Regions from separate parts of the Fictibacillus halophilus genome, predicted to be linked through region 2. Evidence: riboswitches for the same ligand, from Rfam matches in the RefSeq annotation. Region 2 holds a riboswitch; each other region holds the start of a gene.
What was found. Region 2 has a riboswitch for cyclic di-AMP ahead of I5J82_RS07730 (APC family permease). Riboswitches for the same ligand answer to the same signal wherever they lie in the genome.
Positions count from the first base shown of each region.

Region 1: linked by a shared signal. The riboswitch ahead of I5J82_RS03250 (hypothetical protein) and the one ahead of I5J82_RS07730 (APC family permease) in region 2 are both predicted to bind cyclic di-AMP.
Region 3: linked by a shared signal. The riboswitch ahead of I5J82_RS12375 (dicarboxylate/amino acid:cation symporter) and the one ahead of I5J82_RS07730 (APC family permease) in region 2 are both predicted to bind cyclic di-AMP.

Region 1 is NZ_JAEACF010000001.1:610,422-613,699, reverse strand. Features, by position in the region: gene kdpA (potassium-transporting ATPase subunit KdpA) at 1-230, opposite strand, end outside; gene kdpF (K(+)-transporting ATPase subunit F) at 273-338, opposite strand; gene I5J82_RS03260 (HPr family phosphocarrier protein) at 480-752, opposite strand; gene I5J82_RS03255 (hypothetical protein) at 824-961, opposite strand; gene I5J82_RS03250 (hypothetical protein) at 983-1,396, opposite strand; cyclic di-AMP (ydaO/yuaA leader) riboswitch at 1,631-1,782, opposite strand; cyclic di-AMP (ydaO/yuaA leader) riboswitch at 1,837-1,977, opposite strand; gene I5J82_RS03245 (hypothetical protein) at 2,258-2,506, opposite strand; gene I5J82_RS03240 (MFS transporter) at 2,558-3,278, opposite strand, start outside.
Region 2 is NZ_JAEACF010000001.1:1,492,481-1,495,758, forward strand. Features, by position in the region: gene I5J82_RS07730 (APC family permease) at 1-1,623, opposite strand, end outside; cyclic di-AMP (ydaO/yuaA leader) riboswitch at 1,755-1,897, opposite strand; gene I5J82_RS07735 (hypothetical protein) at 2,048-2,203, shown strand; gene modB (molybdate ABC transporter permease subunit) at 2,235-2,894, opposite strand; gene I5J82_RS07745 (MetQ/NlpA family ABC transporter substrate-binding protein) at 3,211-3,278, opposite strand, start outside.
Region 3 is NZ_JAEACF010000001.1:2,379,591-2,382,868, forward strand. Features, by position in the region: gene I5J82_RS12370 (hypothetical protein) at 1-655, opposite strand, end outside; gene I5J82_RS12375 (dicarboxylate/amino acid:cation symporter) at 810-2,045, opposite strand; cyclic di-AMP (ydaO/yuaA leader) riboswitch at 2,209-2,374, opposite strand; gene I5J82_RS12380 (hypothetical protein) at 2,552-2,746, shown strand; gene I5J82_RS12385 (ABC transporter ATP-binding protein) at 2,772-3,278, opposite strand, start outside.

The DNA of each region.
Region 1 (3,278 bases), 880 kb from region 2:
ACTGCAACCAAGACGATATTCGTAAGTAATAATGACACCGTATATTTTTTCCATGTCATACCCGGTCTTTCTTTGATTCCGGATATGGAATAAATCATTTTCTCAATCGGACCAAAAATTTTATCTGTTTTATTAGCCTTGTTTGAAAACACGTGATAGATATAGCTTCCTAACGGTTTAACGATCAGAAGCAATAAAACGATCACGATTGCAATTTGTAAAACTCCCATAACCATGTTCCTCCTAAATGAATCCTTTAATATGTTGTTCGGTTAAAACTTTTCAGGGTTAATTAGTGCATAAACCAAATATAGAAAAACGCCACCAGTTGCAATCATGGTTATTATCATTTTTCCTTGTCCCCTCCTGCGATTTGATCACACCAATAAACAAATTTAAAATAAAGCAAAAATGAAACGACTAGTGTTAAAACCATATAAAGATCTAACATGTATCTTCCTCCTTACCTAACTAGTAAACTACTCAATAAAACCCGATAACATATGTGATAAATTTTTTATGGCATCTTGTGAATCGCAGCCTTCAACTCTAAGTGTGATAGGTTCATCTTGATTCCTTGAATAATGTGACAAAAAGAATAGATTGACCGATAGCAAGCCTTTCGCATTAATTTGTATTCCTTGGTAATAGAAAAGGATCTCACTCTCGAAAGAACCAGCAGCATTGACAAATTCATTGATCTGTCCGATCGATAACCGTCTTGGCAATAAAACAACTGACTCTGCTCCCATTATTTATCCCTGCCTATCAGTGATAAGAATTTAGAGGGAGCACGCGGCAAAAGCTCCCTCTTCAGATTTTTTTAACCTTTGTTGCGAAGTGTGTCCTGTATCGACCATTTAGAGAGATTATGCTGTATTACACTTGCGTAATATGCATTCAACTGTTCTCTTTTGGCTTTTAATAAGATTTGTTCAATTTCACTCGGACTCATTTTCATTTTTATATTCCTCCGTTTCTTTTATGAAGAAAGTAAGAATTGAATGTTTCCTGTTTTGTTATAGATTACGTAGTCGGCACCTAGTTCTTTGTATACTCTTGTGATGTACCTTGTGTCTGATTTAATGACATAAACAGGTAGGTTATAGATGCTGCGAATGAGCTCGATCGTTTGGCAGCATTCCAAAAAGCCTGATTCAACGACAATAATCTTTTGGACAAACGGCCCTACCATTTCAATCAATTTACGTTTGTCACCATAATTCATGACATACACATGTTGAAAACCAACTTGTGAAAGTCTGTCTGCCTCTTCTCGGTTAGGAACGCATAGAACAAGAGATTGATATTCATCACATAATCTTAGTTTTGAAATAAATACATCTGAAACTTGGTCAGGAAACATGATGAGCACGTTTCCAGATGGTATTGCCATCGTTTACTTCCTCCATTTCTTAAAGAAAACTTGGCTGATGCCAAGCCTTTCACGTCAGCCTTAGTTGCACTTATACTATCGTCTTAAACTTGTTGCTACGTCGAAAATCATCGTGCAAACAAGCTATAATTTCTGATAGTGTAAAAAAAGACAACAAAAAAGAAGCCTGCGGAAGAGGAACTCTTCTCGCGGCTTCTACACATACTTGAATAAGCGTGTAAACACACGAAATTTGTTGCCTCTCTCTGAACGCTTACGGAGTTAGCTGACGGATTCGGGCTTGAGAGTAGCCCTACTCGATCACTCGAGATTCACCCCATGCAGACACGATAGCCTGCGGTTGGTTCCCCCGCTCCCTAAAGTTAGGAATTAAGCGATAAAGACGCATGATATAATAATCATAGTTTTTTAAATTATAACGACATTTTTTTCAAATTCACCTTCCCTCTCCTACCACGCTTACGAAGTTAGCTGACGGGTTCGGACGGCAGAAGTCGCCCGACTTAATAAGTTTCACCCCTGGCAATTAAAAAACTGCCGATGGTTCCTCCGTTCCAAATTGGATTCAGCGGTCATGGAAAATATTTAAAGATTTAAGATAAGGACTATATTACTCCTGGTTTCCACTGTTGTAAATCAACCAAAAACACTAAAATATCTATATTTATTTCCAAAATCTCTTAAAATAACCTTCTTTATGCATAACCTGTAACCCTTACAACTATTTTCATTGATTTTCATTGATTTTCATTATTTTTATAAACAAAAAAATGTTTTAATATTCTAACAATTAATATCTGCAATTGAATGTTTTTAATACAAAATAAAAAAACTCTGCAAACATAAATTTGCAGAGCCTTGTTAAAACGATCTAAAATCCAATCTCTGTCTTTTAGTCCAAAGCCAAGCGCCTGTGAACAAATGAATTGCAAATACTACAAAGACCGCTCCATAACTTTCTGTAACCCAGCTCACAAACCAAATGATCGGCAAAGCTAAAAAAAGGTTAACAAGCATCAAAATCCATGAAGTTCTCGCAATCGCTACAAAGAATAGAATGATCGGTAAGATTAAAAAAAACCAGAATAGTACGTTTTGAAATGTTGCCATGGCTTCCCCTCCGCTTTTCATTATAAAAGGGCTTCGCCATAAACTCCACCTTTAGACTGGTATTTTTTCTAATTGTAACTCTTTTTTGTTTTCATCATCTTCCGTATCATACTTTGGCAAGGTGAACATATAAAAAACTCCAACAAGTATCAGACATCCTCCAACAACCCAGAACAGCATTTCAACAGTTAAAAACTTCGGGAAAAATACCGCGATTAAACCGAGGGTCATGGTATGAGATAACATATTGATTGGCGTGATCCATCCTTGAACACGCCCCATCATTTTAGGATCTACAATCTTAGGTAACCAGCCACCGATTCCGATATTGATTAAAGGAATGCTAATCCCAGCCAATCCCGTAAAAATAAAGAAGAAGAAAACATTTGGCGCGATGGCGCATAAACCAAGTGACAACCCACTAACGAATAGACCAAGAACAATGGCATACGAGAGTCTAATCTTTTTAGCAAGCATCGAACTTAACACACTCCCTGTAAGTATGGATACACCAAACACAACACCCATCCACATCATCATTTGCTCATAATTATCTGGAACGAGTTTATATTTCATGATAAAAGCCGGCAAAACAGACAATCCTCCATTTACTATCCCAAACAAGAAAAACCCGAAAATTAGAGAGAGGAGAAGCTTTGACTGCTTAATATAGACAAACCCCGCAGTGAAATCCTTCCATACCATCTTTACACGAATATCCTTGAACTTGTGTAGTCCGTTCGGTAGACGAACTTCTTCATTTACTCTCATA
Region 2 (3,278 bases):
AAGTATACTTCTGTAATGAGAATGAAGAGTAACGAGCCTAACGTCAGGCTGCCATTCATTCCACTTCTCTTCAAATTTTCTCTCATCTTCCCGTTCGAATGCTACATACACTGCAATAATTTGATCAGGGTTAAGAGATTTTGCATATTTCAACGAGTTCTCCACCACATGTGTCATTCCAGCAACCGGTAAGATCATGACATTCCCTTTTATATCTGGAGACACTTCACATGTCGTTAACCTCAATTGATCACCAACTGCATCGTAATGTTTCTTTATTCGATGGAAGATCAATACGATAATTGGCAGGAAAATTAGGATTGACCAGACTTGAGAAAACTTTGTTAGAAAGAACATAATCGTGACGATGAAACTGATCAACGCACCAGTTGTATTAATGATGAATTTCGATACCCATCCAACTGGTTTTTCTCTTAACCATTTTACCATCATTCCAGATTGTGACAGCGTAAATGGAACGAAAACTCCGACAGCATATAACGGAATTAAGTGTTCTGTCTCAGCATGAAAAGCAATAATTAGCAGAATTGATGCAAGTCCGAGTATGATGATTCCATTCGAGTAACCTAATCGATCACCTCTTACTAAAAACATCCTAGGAATAAATTTATCTTTTGCCAAGTTTACTGCTAATAATGGAAACGCAGAATATCCAGTGTTTGCAGCAAGAATCAAAATTAATGCTGTAGTTCCCTGTATAAAGAAATACATAAAGTTTCGACCGAACGTTTCTTCTGCAATCTGAGAGACTACGGTCACCTCAGCTTTTGGTACAATACCATAGAAATACGCTAAGGTAACGATCCCAGAGAAGAGTATCGCTAATAGCGCTCCCATCATCATTAATGTTCGAGCTGCGTTAACAGGTGCCGGTTCTTTGAAGTTTGGAATTGCGTTTGAGATGGCTTCAACACCAGTTAAAGCAGAACTTCCTGAAGCAAATGCTCTTAGCAAAATGAAAAGAGAGATCCCAGCCACAGGTGTACCAATTGGTGTATGCAAGCTCTGAGATACATCCCCCGTTAAAATTTTATAAATGCCTACTGCTATCAAAATAAACAAAGCCAATACAAAGAGATAAACAGGATATGCTAAGATTGATGCTGATTCTGTAACTCCTCGTAAGTTCAGTAATGTAAGAAAAATGACAAATACGATTGCGATCTCAACGTTAAAATCGTGTAAAGCAGGGAATGCCGATGTAATCGCATCAGTACCCGCAGACACACTTACTGCTACGGTTAGTATGTAATCTACAAGCAAAGAACCCCCTGCAATTAACCCAGGATTTACTCCTAAGTTAGTCTTCGAAACAACATATGCCCCTCCTCCATGAGGGTAGGCGTAGATAATTTGTCTATAAGATAAAATAAGAGCAGTTAATAAAAACAGAACCCCTACTGCAATCGGAATAGAGTACCAAAAAGCAGCTGCACCTACGGTAATAAGTACGATTAAAATCTGTTCTGGACCATAAGCAACCGAAGATAATGCATCAGATGATAAAATAGCCAATGCTTTCGTTTTGTTAATCTTTTGTTCGCCTAATGCAGTCGACTTCAAAGGACGACCGATTAAGAAACGCTTAATTGATGTGAACATCATTCTCTCTCCGTCCATAATAGTATTCACTTTTAATGTTTACTAGAAGAAACATTTTTAACAAAAAAAGGCCGCAAGTCATCACGAAACTGACCTGCAGACCTTTAAACTTTAGGCTCCACAAGCTCCACCTTCCTTCTCATAAACGCTTACGGAGTTAGCTGTCGGATTCGGGCCTTTGAGTAGCCCTACCTTAAAGAAGGATTCACCCCAGGACTCTGTTCTGCAGTCCGTTCGGTTCCCCCGCACCATTTGGTTTAAGCGATTTAGAAATTTGAAACTTCACTAATAATACTCCCGTGATATAAAAAAGTAAATACTAATTTTTCTTGAATAGGCTGATCAAAATACGTACATATTGGTTATACATAGAAATAGTTAATAATTTGAACGTAACATTTCGTTAACAATAGGAGTTTTTTACATGGCTAAACAAAAGAATCCTTTATTCTCTGATGAGTACTTAACGAATCTCGCACAAGAGATAAATGAACAGTATGGTGATACAGAACAGGTACAAGAACGTGAAGATGCAGATGAACATGAGGATAAAATCACGGAGGAAGTAGAGGACGATTAAAAAAAGAACCCATTTTTTTCGGGTTCTTTCTTCAATAAGTCCTTATTCGATTAACAGCGATCAGCATGAGGAATGAAATCGCGATAACACTCCCTACCCACATCCAAGCAAGATCCATATTTCCAGATTCAATCGCGATATAGATGGCAGTGGATATCGTCTGTGTTTTTCCTGGTATGTTTCCGGCAAACATTAAAGTAGCACCAAACTCACCTAACGCGCGAGCAAAACTCAGAATAGCACCTGACGTGATTGCCCTAATAGATAGTGGAACAGAGATTTTCCGCAAAACATCCCACTCGTTCGCCCCGTCTACACGCGCTGCGTTCTCAATGTCTAAGTCAATTGATTCGAAACCCGCTTTTGCGGATTGATACATGAGTGGAAATGCAACAACTGCAGAAGCAATAACGGCTGCCCACCAAGTAAACATGATCGGTTGGTTAAAGAGCCACTCTACTAGCTGTCCTCCTGGACCATTTCGACCAAACAAAACAATTAACAAAAATCCTACCACCGTTGGGGGTAGTACGAGTGGAAGTAAGAATACTGTTTCAATCAACATTTTTCCTTTAAATTTCTGATGAGCCATGATTCTGCCCAAAAATATGCCTGCTAGAACCACAATTAATGAAGCTGTCACCGCTATACCGAGTGATAATGTGACAGGTGACCAAAAATCAGTTGCCATTTCCTTTTCCACCCGCTTAACACAATGATTATAATGCTGAATTTATCCGTCTTCATCATATCACATCAAACTTTGATGGAGATGAAAGATATTCGAAATTGTCGAACGGCCTTTATGTTTGAAATTAGACTCAATTCCTGTCTGAAACGACTTAATTGATGACGAATATGAACTAATTTTCCTCTTTAAGACTTAATTTTTCTTATTTAGACTTAATGTTGTATAAAGGTGCTCTCCCGCTGCCTAAGAAACCATCCATATATGAGAAAAGCTGCCTAGATGAGTGGATTCACCCATCTAGGCAGCTGATTATTCTTTACTCTTTAACAGCTAGAACTGAACCTTTGTATTCTTTATCAATAAAATCAGTAATCTCTTTCGAGT
Region 3 (3,278 bases), 890 kb from region 2:
CCGTAACATCTTCTTCCTGCATGTAATCAACCGTGGTTGTTCGGTTGGTATCTTGCATCCATGCTAGGTGATGATACGTTTGTTTTTTCATAGAAACGTATTTAGCTTGCATAATCAACAGCCAGGAAAGAATGAAAAGTGCTGTTTTTAATACATTTTCCGCAGTAAGTGCAGCTACCTCAATCGGTAGTACATTCACTGAAATACTAGAAATCAATCCTATTACAACAGCGCCTAAGATGAACAATGGCTGGTTGGTACGTAAAAATCTCAGTCGATGCTGCAAGTAGTTCTGTAGTGACAAACGTTCTTGAGTATTGAACTGAAGGTATCTACTCTTAGCCGATTTGGCATTGGCCAATAATCCTTTAGATCGATCTTTCTTCCAAAGTGATTTCATAAATAAGGTGAATTCAATATCACTAGCGGGTTCGTTAATCATTTTTCTGTGAATAAAATTATGAGCTTGATAGAAGGTAAGTGCGTTCTGTACAAGCCTAAGTAATACGTATCCTGCGATGATCGTAAGTGAAAAGACAAACCAAAAAGAGTTCATCGCGCTCTCTGTTAACTCGATGATAGGATGAATAACGGTTTGAATCTGTACCCATATGATCTTTGCAGCAAGTGTTAATATCTCTAGCCATTTTTCCAAGAAGATCACTCCGAAATCTCATTATGTATCTTCTTATTTTACCATGATTTTTCACCAGTGCTTACATTTATTTACTCAACATTAAAAAACTAGGGAAATCGGCATATAAAAAAGCCGCAGAGGTTTAACCCCTGCGGCCGTTTATTGTGTTTATTTACGCACTAACTTCTTGATCACGAGTTCCAAGATGTTTGTCTTCACCTTTATCAACGATTACTGCACATGCAGCATCACCTGTAATGTTAACAGCTGTTCTTAGCATATCAAGAAGTCTATCAACACCTAGGATTAAAGCAATACCCTCAACAGGTAATCCTACAGAGTTCAATACCATCGCTAACATGATCAGTCCAACTCCAGGAACACCAGCTGTACCGATACTAGCAAGCACTGCAGTTAAAATAACAGTAAGCATCTCTGTAATACCTAAATTAACATCGTATACTTGCGCAATAAAAATCGTTGCAACACCTTGCATGATGGCTGTTCCATCCATGTTAATTGTTGCACCAAGCGGTTGAACAAAACCACTGATTGATTTTCGAACACCCAGATTTTCTTGAGCTGTTTTCATTGAGATTGGGAGTGTTGCATTCGAACTTGACGTACTGAATGCTACTGACATTGCTGGTGCAAAGCCTTTAAAGAACCAAATCGGGCTCTTCTTTGCTAAGAGAGCAATTGAACCTCCATAGGCTACAACAGAGTGAATGAAAAGAGCTAAAATAACTACACTCATATATAAGCCCATTGCTTTAATGGCATCCATTCCTTGGCTTCCGACAGCAGAAGCAATTAATGCAAATGCGCCATATGGAGCAAACTTCATAACCACGTTTACAAGGTACATCATAATATCGTTACCTTGTTCAATTAGATCCATAATCCCTTTTGTTTTACTACCCAGCATCGTTAGAGCGAATCCTACAAAAACTGAAAATGCGATAATTTGAAGCATATCACCTTCAGCCATAGCTTGAATAGGATTAGTAGGAATGATATTGAGTAATGTATCTGTTACTGCTGGTGCTTCTTGTTGCTCAAACTTTGCACCTTCTGTTTCAAAGTCCCCAACACCTGGTTTAAAGATGAGTGCTAAAGCCATAGCAATAATAATTGCGATTGTAGTTGTTGCTAAAAAGTAACCGACTGTTTTGGCACCTACTCTTCCAAGTTTCTTCGGATCACCTAATCCTGCTGTTCCAAGTACGATTGAAAAGAATACAATCGGAACGACTAACATTTTAATCAGATTTAAAAATAACGTTCCGACTGGCTTGAATACGTATTTATCAAGCACAGAAAATGCATCTGGAAAGGCTAAATTTAGAATAAGACCTGCAACTACCCCAAGTGCCAGAGCGACCAAGATTTTTGTAGATAATTTCATCAAAAAATACCCCCTTTATTAAATTTTCAAAATATTTAACTCGTGACTGAAGAGAAATATTACTAATATATGCCCTATTTGTTGCATATAAAAACCCACCGAAAATAGAGAGGATTTTCCGTGGGAATACACAGCTACACATAGACTTATCCCATGTGTAGAGTTCTCTCTCCAAAAACGCTTACGAGGTTAGCTGTCGGATTAGGAAATTGAGAGTTGTCCCTTTTGCTTACGCGCAAATTCATCCCAAGGCTTAGAAGCCATAATGTGGTTCCCCCGCTCCTGAATATTCAATCGAATAGAACATCAGGATTCAGCGAATCATATATCATATACTGTAATGTTATCAACATACATAAAATGATGTCAAGGAAACTTGCTATACTTATTTCTTCCAATTAATTGTTTCATGATGAATGTTTTTCCAGATTCTCACTTCTACCCCATAAGCATGTGAGAAAAAACGAATGATGTATAAGGTTCTATTTTTCAGGGAGGTATTGTAAATGAAAATTGTATTTTATGAAAAAGGTGAATTAAGTATTATCGTTGGAGCATCCAAGTTAAAAGGTGAACTTACGATTGAACAAATAAAGAACGAAAGCGAAAAAAAAGCAAAAGAACTGGGTGAATTGTTAGGACGAGAAATCGGATTCTTAATCGACATGAACGGAAAACTAGATACTCAATTCAAAAAATAAAAACCGGGATATCCCGGTTTTTTGTTTAAACGTATGCTAGCGATAACTTTTCTTTATTCCTTTTCAAAACCATTTCAGGACGTCCTTCATCTTGAATCTTCCCATCGTTTACTAGTATGATTCGGTCTCCTATAGCACGAGCATCCTCTTCATCATGAGTAACAAAGATAGAAGTGATTCCAGTACGTTTAAGAATTTCCTGTAGTTCATCCCTAATCTGTAATTGAAGCTTAGAATCGAGATTGCTAAAAGGCTCATCGAACATGATCAAAGATGGGTTTGGAGCCATAGCTCTTGCTAGTGCAACACGCTGCTGCTGCCCACCACTCAATTCATAAGGATAACGAGAAGCATAATCTTCCATACCCACAATAGCTAATAATTCTTCCATTCGCGATTGCTTCTGTTTACGATTCATTTTCGTTAGGCCAAATTTGATATTCTTTTCAACAGTCATATGAGGGAACAAAGCATAATCTTGAAAAACCAAACCAACACCACGTTTTTCTGGCTGAACAAAACGGAATGTATC